Linked DNA regions of Fodinibius salicampi. The protein of the gene in region 2 interacts with the protein of the main gene of each other region in a pairwise test. Links are inferred from orthologs where the notes say so. Each region holds a gene or a part of one and is shown on either strand. Other genes may lie near its edges.

Region 1 (5,783 bases), on a different replicon or contig from region 2:
CATTGATAAGGGCACGTGCCATGGCCACCCGCTGTTGTTCCCCACCGGAAAGTTGTGTGGGACGGTGTTCTGCCCGGTCAGCAATACCAAAATCCCGAAGGAGTAGCAATGCTTTTTCCTTGGCCTGCTGTTCCGTTGCATTGCCAATCAATGCGGGCATCATAATGTTTTCTACAGCCGTAAATTCCGGCAACAGGTGATGGAATTGGAAAACAAAGCCCAAATTTTTGTTTCTGAATTTGGCTAGTATCTCTTTGCCCATGTCATATATTGATTCCTCCTGCCACAACACCGTTCCTGAATCAGGACGATCCAGTCCACCCAGAATATGGAGCAAAGTACTTTTTCCACATCCGCTCGCACCAACAATAGTCACAATCGATCCCTTTTCTATGGCAATGGAAGTATTATCTAAAACGGTAAGGGGATTCCCATCTCGACCATTATAGGTTTTGGTGATATCACGAGCTTCTAAAATGGGCATTTTTTATTCTTCTAAGCTATTTGATTGAAAGGAAGGATAAATGATCGGCTCAATATGCTTGCATTTACCCGTTTCAATATCAACTTTTCCCAAGACGGCACAGAGATGATTATTTCCGTTTGCCAGTCGATAGCGATGGGGAGTACCTAGTTTAAACCGTTTCATAGAAGTATTTTTATCCATTCCCAATACTGAATCAAAAGAACCGGTCATGCCTGCATCGCTGATATAGCCCGTGCCGTTAGGTAAAAGCCGGGCATCGTTGGTTGGAATATGCGTATGGGTTCCTACGAACATAGAAATCTCTCCATCCAGATGCCAGGCCAACGCCATTTTTTCTGCGGTGGCTTCAGCATGGAAATCTACAAATATTATATCTGTTTCCTCCTTCATTCGTTCAATAACCCAGTCGGCAGTTGAAAAAGGATCGTCGATGGCATTCATAAAGGTACGTCCCTGTAGATTAAGGACTCCAATTTTTTGGTCGCTATCAGATAGGTCATAAACACCAAATCCATAGCCAGGATTACCTTTTGGATAATTCATCGGACGTAGAATATTGGCATCTTCTTTCATGTAGTCAAAGACCTTCCATTTGGCGAAGGAGTGGTTGCCTCCTGTAATTACGTCAACGCCTAAGTCATAGAGTCGCTGAATGATTGAACGATTGATACCCTTGCCCTCATGGGAATTTTCCCCATTCGCAATAACGAAGTCCGCTTCATGTTTATCGATGAGGCTGGGTAAAATAGTTTCTAAAAGACTTAATCCGGGATCGCCAACGATATCTCCGACAAAAAGTATATTTAGTAATTTGCTGGGCATGGCTACTGAAATTAGGCCAAAGGAAAATCTGATGAATTAAAAAGCTAAAGGTAAGGAAATTAACGGCCTTCTCAGAATGGAATTTAATCAGGAAGTTATTTCATCAACAAACTCTTCAAGAGAGCCATTTACCTTTTCCATTACTTTTTCTTCCTGTTGATTAAGCTCTCTGTTTTGCTTGCGCTCCTCAAAAAGTTCTTCGGCAATCGCTAAAGCAGCAAGCGACATAACCGTAGTATCGGGCTGCTTATTTAATTCTTTTTTGTATTGCCGGAATTTATCATCTACATAATGGGCAATACGTTTCATCGTTTCCTCTTCAGAATCCTTTACTTTTAAAGGAAACTGCTTGCCTAAAATAGTTACTTTGACAGATTTCATTGGCTATCCTCCAGATGATTGTCAATTTTAGAAATCAAGCCCAATACCTGATGACGTATGGCCAGCCGCTCTGATTCAGAAACCTCTGAAAAAATATCAGCTTGTCCCTGCTCAATTTTTCGGAGTTTCGACTTGAGTTTACTATTCTCTTTTTCGAGCTCATCAATTTCCTCTCTGAGAGAAGTCACCTCTTTTCGGATCTCATTGATGAGTCGATTAAACTCTTTTTTGTATGGACTGTCGTCTGTTAGCACGGTCAATTATTATGATCGAAGTTTAGCGGAATACTCCTTTTCGAGCCTTTCAACTACTTTGTTAATTATAGGCTCTACTTCATTGATAGTCAATGTTTTGTTTTTATCCAAGAATGAAAGTCTGAAGGCCAAACTTTTTTTATTTTCACCAAGCGAAGGACCTTCAAAAACGTCAAATATTTGGAGATCATGAAGATTACCCCCCGCCGTTTCTTTAATTGCTTTTACCAGTTTTCCAGCCTTGATTCCCCGATCGACAATGACTGCAAAGTCGAACTCAAAGGAGGGAAACTTGGATACCGGTTCATAAGTTTTTCCCTCTGTTCGCTGCTTAATATCGAATATCTTGGACAGGGAAAATTCGGCAGCTACAGCAGGTAGTTTTATCTCATAATTTTTTCTCATCTTTTGAGAGATATTTTTTAATTCACCTATTTTTTCTCCATCTGCTTTATAAGTGAGTACATTATTGTCATCCACAAATGTTTCCACCTCAGATAAAACTTCAACCTCCTGCAAGAAGCTGTTTACGGAAGCTTTTAAGTCAAAGGCATCATAGTGTTTCGGTTCAGTTTTCCAATGCTCAATGGTTTTAAAACCTGCCAGGCCAAATAAAATATGGGTTTCTTCTTTGATACCATGGTGATAGGTACCATTGTCCGATTTCTCAAAAACATTTCCAATTTCAAAAAAGCGAAGCTGCTGGGCTTTACGATTAAAATTGTAAGCTACAGATTTAAGAAAACCGTACAGCAGGGAAGGGCGAAGCGTGGTCATCTCTTTTGAAATGGGGTTGAGCGTATGAATCATGCCTTTCAATTCGCCCAGCCATTCTGCATCTGCTTCGGGCATTAGTGAGTTTGAATAGATTTCCCGGAATCGAAGCCCCTTTGCTGTTTCTTTTGCTTTGGTACGTAGCTTCTCCCAATCGGTAAGAGGTTCGGGAGAAGTGAATTTACCATGTTTAGGAGGTGGAATCCGATTATAATCGTATAATCGACCTATTTCCTCTATAAGATCAACTTCACGTTCGAGATCCGGACGGAAAGTGGGAATTTTGTATGTAATGGATTCCTCATCCCGATTAATAAGATCCAGTTCCAGTCCGTCCAGTATTTCTACAATCTGATCGACGGTAAAATTGGTTCCCAGAAGACGATTAACATATGATTTTCTAAGTTCCAGTAGTTGCGGTTCCGTCTTTACCGGATGCACATCCGTACAACCACCGCTTATTTTACCGTTACATATGTCCGCAATTAGCTGTGCCGCCCGTTCAGCGGCAATACGTTGCAGTTGGGGATCAATGCCCCGTTCGAAACGGTAGGAGGCATCAGTTTGCAGTACCTGCTCTTTGGCTGTTTTACGTATGCTAGCGGGATCAAAATAGGCACTTTCAATCAGTACGTTTTTAGTTTGGTCACCTACTTCCGAATCAACGCCTCCCATTACGCCTGCAATGGCTATCGGTTCCTGCTCATCACAAATAAAGAGCGTTCCGGCTGAACAAGTGCGTTCTTCATGATCGAGTGTTTCAAATGTAATTTCTTCATCAAAATCTTTGATGATTATGCTATTGCCTTTAATGGTATCTGCATCAAAAGCGTGCAGAGGTTGCCCCAGTTCGAACATTACATAATTAGTAATATCCACAATGTTGTTAACGGGACGTATGCCCAGGACCTTTAACCGATTCTGAAGCCAGGTAGGAGATTCCTCTATGGTCACATCTTTAACCAGCTTGCCCACGTACCGGGGACACTTTTGGGGGGCTTCTATATTTATATCAATTTCCTGCAGAGGCTCGGCAGCTTCAAAATCCGTTTCAAAAGGTTTGGAAAGATCCAGGGAGAGGGCGGCTGCAAGGTCTCGCGCTACCCCCAGATGACAGGTTGCATCCGGACGGTTGGGGGTGATTTCAATGTCAATAACCGTATCCTGATAGATATCAATAGCCTTATGAAGGGGGGTGCCGGGTTTGAGGCGCTCATCCAACACCATGATGCCACTGTGATCTTCTCCGAGCCCCAGTTCATCCTCAGCACAGATCATGCCGGTAGATTTTTCGCCCCGCAGTTTGGCCTTACGGATGGTAAAAGGCTCACCGTTTTCCGTTTCGACAGGAAGCGTCGTACCGACCGTTGCAACGGGGACTTTTTGTCCGGCGGCTACATTATTGGCCCCGCAAATTATTTGTACTTCTTCATCTCCCAGGTTCACTGAGCATATTCGCAGGCGGTCGGCATTGGGATGTTCCTTAACGTCTAACACTTCACCGACTACTACCCCTTCCAGCTTACTTCCATAAGAGGAAACCTCTTCAACTTCCAGGCCGATAAGAGTGAGCTTTTCGGCGGTTTCTTCAGGAGTAAGTTCTAAATTAATAAATTCAGAAAGCCAGTTGTAAGAAATTTTCATTTATTTGATCATTGTTTATTGATTTTAAATCAATCTAACGAATGGTACCGTTCAGGTAAGCGGTTCTACGCTTGGATTGATCTAAATCATCTGCGTTCAGTTCAGAATTTGGTTAGTGAAACTGTTCTAAGAATCGAATGTCGTTTTCATAAAAGATTCGGATATCATCTATCTCGTGGCGGAGCAGGGCAATGCGTTCAACGCCCATTCCCCAGGCATATCCGGTATATTTTTCAGGATCGATATCCACTGCTTTCAATACATTTGGATCCACCATTCCGGATCCTAAAATTTCCAGCCAGCGTCCGTCGTTCGATGAATTCGGGGTTTCCCACCAGATATCCATTTCAAGACTGGGTTCTGTAAAGGGAAAAAAACCCGGTCGAAGTCGATATTTTACATCACTGCCAAACATTAGCTTAGCAAAGCTTATAAGGGTTTCTTTGAGCTCAGCAACACTAACATCCGTATCAATATAGAGGGCCTCAACCTGGTGAAAAAGGAAATAGGACTTGGGTGATACTGCCTCATTTCGGTAAACACGCCCGGGCATGATGGTTCGTATCGGTGGTTCTTTTTCTTGCATCAGTCGTATTTGAACAGGGGAGGTGTGTGTGCGAAGTACGAGGTCATCTACATTGGGATTCTCGTCTTTCCGGATAAAAAAGGTATCCTGTTCGTCACGGGCCGGGTGATTGGGAGGAAAATTGAGCGCTGTAAAATTATGAAAATCATCCTCTACTTCCGGACCATCTGCAATAGAAAAACCGAGGCGATAGAAAATATTTTTCATTTCCTCCATCGTTTGGGTTAGCGGATGGTAGGAGCCCGAGGAGAGAGGCGGAGCCGGAAGTGAAAGATCATCCGTCGCTTTTATATCAGACGTTTGCTTACGGGCCAGTCGTTTTTTATGCTCGTTAAATGTTTGTTGAGCCAGATTTTTAACTTCATTCATGGCTCTTCCCACTTTGGCTTTTTTTTCATTGGGCACTTCACTCATCCGGGAAAACATATTCTGGACTTTTCCATTGCGGGATAGAAATTCCAGCCGAAACTCCTCTAGTTCGTCTTCAGTGGAGATATTATAATTAATGACTTCTTCTTTCAGTTCTTGGATATCGTCGAGCATGAAATTTCAGTAATCGATATAATTATATGCTTTTATGTGTATATGCAAACCAGACAAATTAGGATAAGATATCAGGGTGTGCAGGGAAGGTCTAACTTATCTAATCCTTAAAAATAAAAAAAGCCGATCCATCCAGAAATATTGGCGGATCGGCTTTTATATAGAATAATACTATTAATTAGATGCTTCTTCTACAATAGCAGTGAAAGCATCCGGATCATTTACGGCAAGATCTGCTAATACCTTACGATTGATCTGAATATCTTTCTTGTTAAGGGCCCCCATCAGCCTT
Region 2 (7,863 bases):
CCAGTCGCGGTGAGCAGCGGTTTGAACAAGGGCCCGTCCGTCAGAAAAGCTTCGGGCAGAAATAAACTGCGGTTCGATAACAAAGTCGCCGTCCCTGTTGATGAATCCCCAGTTTCCGCCCCGCCCTTTTTGAACAACAGCCCTGTTGTTTTGAAATTCATAAGCCTGATGGAATTGTGGTTCAATTACAAAGTCTCCGGAATCATCTATAAATCCGTATTGTCCCTCAAGTTTGACCAGCGCCATACCATCATTAAATGGTTTGGCTTCTTCAAATCGGGGTTCAATTTCCGTTTCTCCAGAGCGATTAATATATCCTATGGAGCCGGACATAGGAACAGCGGCTAATCCCTCAGAAAATGAATACGGCCAAATAGTACTCTCCGACAACTGGAACTGCGGCATAATTTGCTGGATTAACTGGTCATCCATAAATCCAACTTGCTGGTTTTCTACATAAGGATATAGCGGGCTGCCAGATTTATCATCCGAAAAAGGGAGTTCAATGATTTTGCAGGAGGTCCAGAGTACGATGACTATAGAAAGAGCAGCGAACTTATAGAAAAAAGATCTCATGAAACGTATTCATTAAACAGTGTTATGGATTCATAGTTGTATACTCGGTTTTCAGAAATTGTTCCATTATGACGGCAGATACGATTCGGAGGGTATATTTTTGCTATTACCAGCCAGGCTTTTATAAATGACAGCGGTAGCCATGGTTGTTAGGGGGTAGGTGAAGATTATTCCAATGCCAAAGAAAAGAACACCTATAATATTAAGACTTACCACTGTTGTACCGAACAGGAAAAGTTCAAGTGTCAGGTTTTGAGTTATGTAATAACTTTTTTGCAAGGCGGCAATAGCCGTATCGTTGTTTATCAAAATGAAGTAGGGATAAAAAAGAAAACGAATAGCGATAAAAATAGCGGGCAAGACCAATAGAAAAATTCCGATCGTAATTCCTATCATGTAGATAAAACTGGCTACGAAATAACTCAAAAAGGGGCGGAAATTATTGAATAAATCGCTTACCTCTACGTACTTGTCATCGATCAGCCAGAGCATAATTTTAATAAACCCCAGACTCAAATAGAGTTGAAGCACGGTTAAAACTCCTGAGAGGATCTGACTTTCGGTAGTGGGATTCGCAGGCGCATATGTCAAAAAGTAAACCTGAGGAATAATAGCAAGCACGTAATAGGTCGTCATAATGCCAATAACAAAGGAAAGATACTTTTTGTACTTACCGAAACTATATTTAAAGAGCTGAACCAGATCAATAGATTGGTTTGGCATAATTAATAAGGTGAATTAAAACAGATGAATTTTGGTTATAATACGATGTCCCAATAAAACAAGTTTTACAGGAATTAAAAGCTTCAAAAAATACGATTTATCTGTATCTTTAACAGTTTAATTGAATTGGGCTTTGTATTGTCCTTTTGAACCTAAAAGTTTGTATCACCCTTGCGAGAAAATATTGTAATTCGCGGCGCACGAGAGCACAACCTGAAAAATATAGATGTCAATATTCCCCGTGAGGAACTGGTAGTTGTCACAGGTATATCCGGATCGGGAAAATCTTCCCTGGCCTTTGACACCATCTATGCTGAAGGACAGCGGCGGTTCCTGGAATCGCTTTCGGCATATGCCCGGCAATTTTTAGGAATGATGGAGCGGCCTGAAGTAGATTTTATCGATGGGTTGTCACCTGTTATCTCTATTGATCAGAAGACCACAAATCGTAATCCCCGCTCTACGGTTGGTACAGTAACTGAAATATATGACTTCCTGCGCCTCCTTTATGCTCGTATTGGGGTTCCTTATTCTTGGAAGACAGGCAATAAGATGGCGAAACAGACTGCAGGTGAAGTTGTTTCGGCCATTATGGAGCTGCCCGAAGGGACCAAGGCCTACTGTCTGGCACCGGTCGTACGGGGACGTAAAGGACATTACCGGGAGCTGTTTGAACAGACGATGAAGCAGGGTTTTGTACAGGTGCGTGTAGACGGTGAGTTTATGGACCTGGAAGAAGATATGAAAGTAGATCGCTATAAGAGGCACGATATAGAAGTGGTGGTAGACCGCTTTGTTATTAATGAAAAGAGCGAGAAACGTATTGCAGAGAGTGTCCGTCTGGCACTGGAAATGGCCGAGGGCAATGTAGTGCTTGCTGTTCCCAAAGAGGAAGATGGTGAGGTTGTCTTTGAGGATCATCTGTTTTCCAAAAATTTATTTGATCCGGAAAGCGGACTGGCATATGAAGATCCTGCCCCCAATATTTTTTCTTTTAATTCACCCTATGGGGCTTGCCAATATTGTGATGGATTAGGTTATACTTACGATGTAAATCGTGACTTGGTTATTCCTAACAAAGAGCAAACGATTGAAGAAGGGGCCATCCGATTTTTGGGGCAGCCGCGAGATATTTTTGCTTTTAAACAGTTAAAAGCGGTACTGAACAGCCTGAACCTGGATTTTGAAACCCCCATCAATGAGTTCTCCGAGGAGGCTATGGAATTGCTTTTTGAAGGAGGCGGAGATAAGAAATTCGATGTAAGCTATGACTTCCGCCAGGATAATGTGACCTATAAGCATTCCTTTAAAGGGCTTCGGAATATGATTAGTGAACAGTACGAGGAAAGCGGATCCAGAAAAAAAAGAGATAAGGCTAAGGCCTTTATGAGTAAAATTGATTGTCCCGAATGTGACGGGGGACGTTTAAACCGGGAGGCCCTTTCTTATGAAATTGATGGCTATACCATCGATAATTTGGTGCAGATGGATATTAAGCAGCTGCGTAAGACCATAAATAATCTTGAGCTGGATGAACGCCAGCAAAAAATCGGAAGCCAGGTTCTTAAAGAGGTCCGTGATCGAGTAGACTTCCTGCTAAATGTCGGACTCGATTACCTGACGCTCGATCGGGAAGCACAGACCCTCTCCGGTGGAGAAGCACAGCGTATCCGGCTGGCAACACAAATTGGAACCCAGTTGGTGGGGGTGCTTTATATTTTGGATGAACCGAGTATCGGACTGCATCAGCGGGATAATATTAAGCTTATCCGATCGCTGGAAACACTTCGCGATTTGGGTAACAGCGTTATTGTGGTTGAACATGACCGCGAAACTATCGAACAGGCCGACTACGTACTCGATTTGGGGCCCGGCGCGGGAGAATATGGCGGGGAGATTGTAACCCAGGGGAAACCTGAGGAGCTCGATCCGGAGTCTATGACGGCAAAGTTCTTAAATGATGAAGAAACCGTTCCCTACCCTGATACCCGCCGTGAAGGCAGTGAAAAGACGGTTCGTCTTGAGGGAGCAAGGGGACATAATCTCAAGGAAGTAGATGTGGATATTCCTCTGGGTAAGTTTATCTGTGTGACGGGAGTAAGCGGGAGTGGCAAGAGTTCATTAATCAATCAGACACTCGAGCCTATTCTTTCTACCGAGTTTTATAATTCGAAATCTGTACCTCTGCCTTATGATGAGGTGTACGGAATCGACAACCTGGATAAGATTATCTCCGTGGATCAAAGTCCGATTGGCCGTACGCCCCGCTCAAATCCGGGTACATATACCAAAGTCTTTGATCATATCCGTAAACTGTTTGCCGAACTTCCCGAATCCAAAATCCGTGGCTACGATCAGGGACGATTTTCTTTTAATGTAAAAGGAGGGCGCTGCGAAAGCTGTAATGGCGATGGCGTCCGAAAGATTGAGATGAACTTTCTTCCGGATGTTTATGTAGACTGTGAAACCTGCAACGGGAAGCGTTATAATCGGGAAACATTGGAAATCTATTATAAAGGTAAAAACATTTCCGATGTATTAAATATGTCTATTCAGGAAGCCCATGAGTTTTTTGACTCAGTGCCTGCAATCAACCGGATATTAGGAACGCTGGTGGATGTAGGGCTCGGATACCTCCGACTGGGACAACCGAGTACCACATTGTCCGGTGGCGAAGCACAGCGTATAAAACTGGCCCGCGAGCTGGCAAAGGTAGGTACCGGCGATACGCTTTATATTATGGATGAACCTACCACCGGCCTTCATTTCCAGGATGTTCGTATGCTGGTGGATGTGATCCAGCAGCTGGTGGATAAGGGAAATACCGTGATTGTTATTGAACATAACATGGATTTAGTCAAAGCTGCCGACTGGATTATTGATTTAGGTCCGGAAGGAGGCGATGAAGGAGGCAGGATTATTGCCGAAGGTACTCCTGAAGAGGTAGCAAATACCGAAGATAGTGCTACAGGTACTTATCTTAAGGAAGAATTTGAGCGCGAAGATAAGCAGACTATAACTGCTTGAGACATTAAGTAAATATGAGTAGTACATACTTTTTTAGGTAGACTTGATACTCATAATCTGGTTGCGCAGCAAGGGAATAGCATTCAGAATAATTGAGAGAAAGTAAAAACCATTTGTCCCGTTGCTCCTTTCTGACTATTTTCAGCCACTGATGAAACGACTTCGTTCATATATAACCCGATTGCTGGTAGCCCTGCTTGTTTGTTCAGGGTTAAGCCTTTATTGGATACAGCCCGTGCAAGCCAGCCATAATTCGTATGCCTTTGCTCAATGGTTGAGCATGATGGCAGAATCATCCCAGACTACGGATTTTCAGCAAGAACTGGAAGATCTGAAACGATCGGGAGGAGACTTTGAAGACTTTGTGGAAAAAGCTTCGGAGCTTGTTTCAAATAATGATGATTTTGATTTTCCATTCGCCAATGAAGACACCTCGCGTGAGATACACCAGCTTTTATTAATTGAATGGAAGCAATTTCAGACCGGTAATGCAATGGCCAATATGCCGGTCCCACATACTGTTAAATCCCTTATGTTGCTTCATATTGATAAGGGAGCTTTTGGATCATTTGGAAATATACAATGTGAAACGCCGCAGTTTGGGCTAAAACCAATTTCTAAGGCCAACAATACAAGAGTTATCAATGTATCTATTGAGCCCATGAGCGGTGGGATAGCCATAGGTGCTCCTTAATTCTTTTTCTCCCCTCCTTTTTACTATACAGAAATAATTACTGTTTTATTTATTAAGAAACGCAATTCTAACCATTTTAAAGTGATTTATTATGCAGGGTAATGGAACTAAAATTGGATTTATAGTAGCCTTTCTGGCGATGTCGGTTTATTATTTGTGGCCGACAATAGCTAATACACTCGAGCAGAATTATATAGAAGATCTGCCTGAAGCGGAACGCACCGAATATGTAGAGGAAAATGCGCAGCGCCTTCAGAATTTGCGCGAAGAATCCCTTTCGCTTGGTCTCGATTTACAGGGGGGGATGCACGTGACGCTGGAGGTAGGTACTCCACAACTTATTTTGGAGTTGGCTGGCGATTATGCAGATGAAACGCTGGAAGAAGTTATTAACATAGCCGATCAGCGAGCACTGGAGAATAACACTGATTTTATCGAAGAAATGGTAACAGTGTTTGAAGAGAAATACCCGGATGCGCGCCTTAGCCGCTATTATCGGTCGGATGCTCAGGATATAACACGTAGATCCAGTAATGAAGAAATTGAAGAATACCTGAAAAATCAGCGCGATTCAGCGGTGGACCGGGCGATGGAAATCATCCGAACACGGGTAGATCGGTATGGAGTTACAGAGCCTGCCATTTTTGTACAGGGTAATAATCGGGTAGTCGTTGAGTTGCCTGGAGTAGCGAATAAAGAGCGAATTCGGGATCTCTTGAAAGGAACCGCCCGATTAGAATTTCGTTTGACTGCTACGCCTGATCAGATCAGTAACGCACGTGAGCGGGTTGTAAACTATTATAGCGAACTTGCATCGGATACGACCGATACTACACTCCAGCAGAATAATGGCCAGAATCCTCTGACTCAAGTATTGGCTACGCAAACGCGTAATGCCTACTCTTTTGGATATGCAGCGGGACGTGATACCGCCCGGGTCAATGAACTTTTACAACGATCTGAAGTACAGGATCTGATGCCGCGTAATGTTCAGCTGATGTGGGGAGCAAGTCCTTTTTCAGAGACTCCACAAGGGCAAGAGCTTTTTGAATTGATTGGTGTTCGTCCCGAAGCTGAGATGACCGGTGAGGTTATTGAAGAAGCCAGCGTTAATTTTGATGAGGCAACTAATCAGCCGCGTGTGTCGATGAATATGGACTCCGAAGGCGCACGTCAATGGTCGCGTATAACCGGGGCCAATATCGGCAAACCCATTGCTATTGTACTGGATGGTTATGTTTATTCCTATCCCAATGTAGAGTCAAAAATTGCGAGCGGCCGCTCTTCTATATCAGGACTGGAAAATGTACAGGAAGCGGAAGACCTTGTAAATATCCTCCTTTCTGGTGCTTTGCCTGCTTCCCTTGAAATTATTGAGGAGCGTACCGTCGGTGCGACATTGGGGGAAGCTTCTATTCAGGCTGGATTTTATTCAACGCTGATCGGGCTGATTATTGTGGCGATTTTTATGATTATCTATTACCATGCCGGGGGTGCAATAGCTGACTTGGCACTTCTTCTCAATATTATTTTCATATTGGGGATACTAGCGGCTTTTAATGCCACCCTTACATTACCCGGTATTGCAGGGATTGTATTGACGATTGGTATGGCTGTAGATGCAAACGTGCTGATATTTGATCGTATCCGGGAAGAACAACGGACCGGTAAAACACTCAGGGCAGCTATTGATGGAGGCTATTCTAATGCCATGAGCGCGATTGTAGATGCAAATGTAACAACCTTCTTTGTTGGAATCATTTTGTACAGCTTTGGAGTAGGGCCGATTAAAGGTTTTGCCGTAACATTGATGGCCGGTATTGTAGCCTCATTATTCAGTGCTATTGTTATAACCCGGGTAGTGGTGGATTACCTGACGCAAGAGAAGTCCGCCGAAATTAGCTTTGGTTAACAGATAGATAAGATATTAAAACATAAAATAAAGGATTTAATACCATGAGATGGTTCGAAACACCCGACTTTAACTTTCTAAAAGCCCATAAAATTGGCTATGTCGTTTCAGGCATACTTTTAGCTGCTGCACTCATTGGCATCTTAACCAAAGGATTGCAGTATGGTATCGATTTTAAAGGGGGAAAAACATTTGTGCTCCAATTTGAGGATCCTGTAGAAGTGCAGGATATTCGGAGTGAATTGGCGGAACCCCTGGGAGGAGCTCCCGAGGTTAAATTTTATGGATCTCCCGAGGAAGTTCTGATACGTACTGATAATCCGGATGATATTACAACCGTACAGAATGCCATAACAGGAGCGATGGGACAGCTTTATCCCGATAATCCGAATCAAGTAATAAAAACAGATATTGTAGGCCCCCGTTTTGCTGAAGACCTTAAAAGGGGGGCTGTTAATGCAATTATTTTTGCATTGATTGTCATCTTCATTTATATCCTTATCCGTTTTAAAGACTGGACCTATTCGGCAGGAGCTGTTGCCGCCTTGTTTCACGATGTTCTCATTGTGCTGGGGGTCTTTACATTATTATCGGATATAGTTCCCTTTAGTCTGCAGATAGATCAAGCTATTATAGCTGCCTTTCTAACAATTGTGGGCTATTCGCTAAACGATACAGTGGTGGTCTTTGATCGTATCAGGGAGAATAGCTTACTCTATAAGACGATGGATTATGATGAGATGATCAACAAGAGTCTTAATGATACGCTTAGCCGTACCGTAATAACTTCCGTTACGACCTTTTTTGTGGTTGCCGTACTCTTTTTATTTGGCGGAGAAGTCTTAAGAGGATTCTCTTTTGCCCTTATGCTTGGCGTTGTAATTGGTACCTATAGTTCCCTGTTTATAGCCAGTTCCATGGTTATTGAACT

What was found.
Region 1: the proteins of secD (region 2) and pheT interact in binary tests that used the Escherichia coli proteins (3 or more experiments, as listed by UniProt). The link is inferred for Fodinibius salicampi from one-to-one orthologs.

Annotation. Positions count from the first base shown.
Region 1 is NZ_BAABRS010000001.1:1,097,854-1,103,636, reverse strand. The notes cover bases 1,659-4,724. They hold pheT (phenylalanine--tRNA ligase subunit beta), read right to left. Parts: upstream 4,363-4,724; coding sequence 1,954-4,362; downstream 1,659-1,953. Other genes in these bases: pheS (phenylalanine--tRNA ligase subunit alpha), read right to left, coding at 4,475-4,724; ABEB05_RS04595 (coiled-coil domain-containing protein), read right to left, coding at 1,687-1,950; ABEB05_RS04600 (cell division protein ZapA), read right to left, coding at 1,659-1,690. Outside these bases: ABEB05_RS04610 (ABC transporter ATP-binding protein), read right to left, coding at 1-484; ABEB05_RS04605 (TIGR00282 family metallophosphoesterase), read right to left, coding at 488-1,309; more of ABEB05_RS04600, read right to left, coding at 1,397-1,658; more of pheS, read right to left, coding at 4,725-5,491; rplT (50S ribosomal protein L20), read right to left, coding at 5,666-5,783.
Region 2 is NZ_BAABRS010000004.1:114,929-122,791, forward strand. The notes cover bases 4,656-7,521. They hold secD (protein translocase subunit SecD), read left to right. Parts: upstream 4,656-5,111; coding sequence 5,112-6,932; downstream 6,933-7,521. Other genes in these bases: ABEB05_RS14065 (hypothetical protein), read left to right, coding at 4,656-5,020; secF (protein translocase subunit SecF), read left to right, coding at 6,977-7,521. In the rest of the region: ABEB05_RS14050 (WG repeat-containing protein), read right to left, coding at 1-576; ABEB05_RS14055 (hypothetical protein), read right to left, coding at 643-1,299; excinuclease ABC subunit UvrA, read left to right, coding at 1,471-4,326; more of ABEB05_RS14065, read left to right, coding at 4,478-4,655; more of secF, read left to right, coding at 7,522-7,863. UniProt on the Escherichia coli protein: Part of the Sec protein translocase complex. Interacts with the SecYEG preprotein conducting channel. SecDF uses the proton motive force (PMF) to complete protein translocation after the ATP-dependent function of SecA.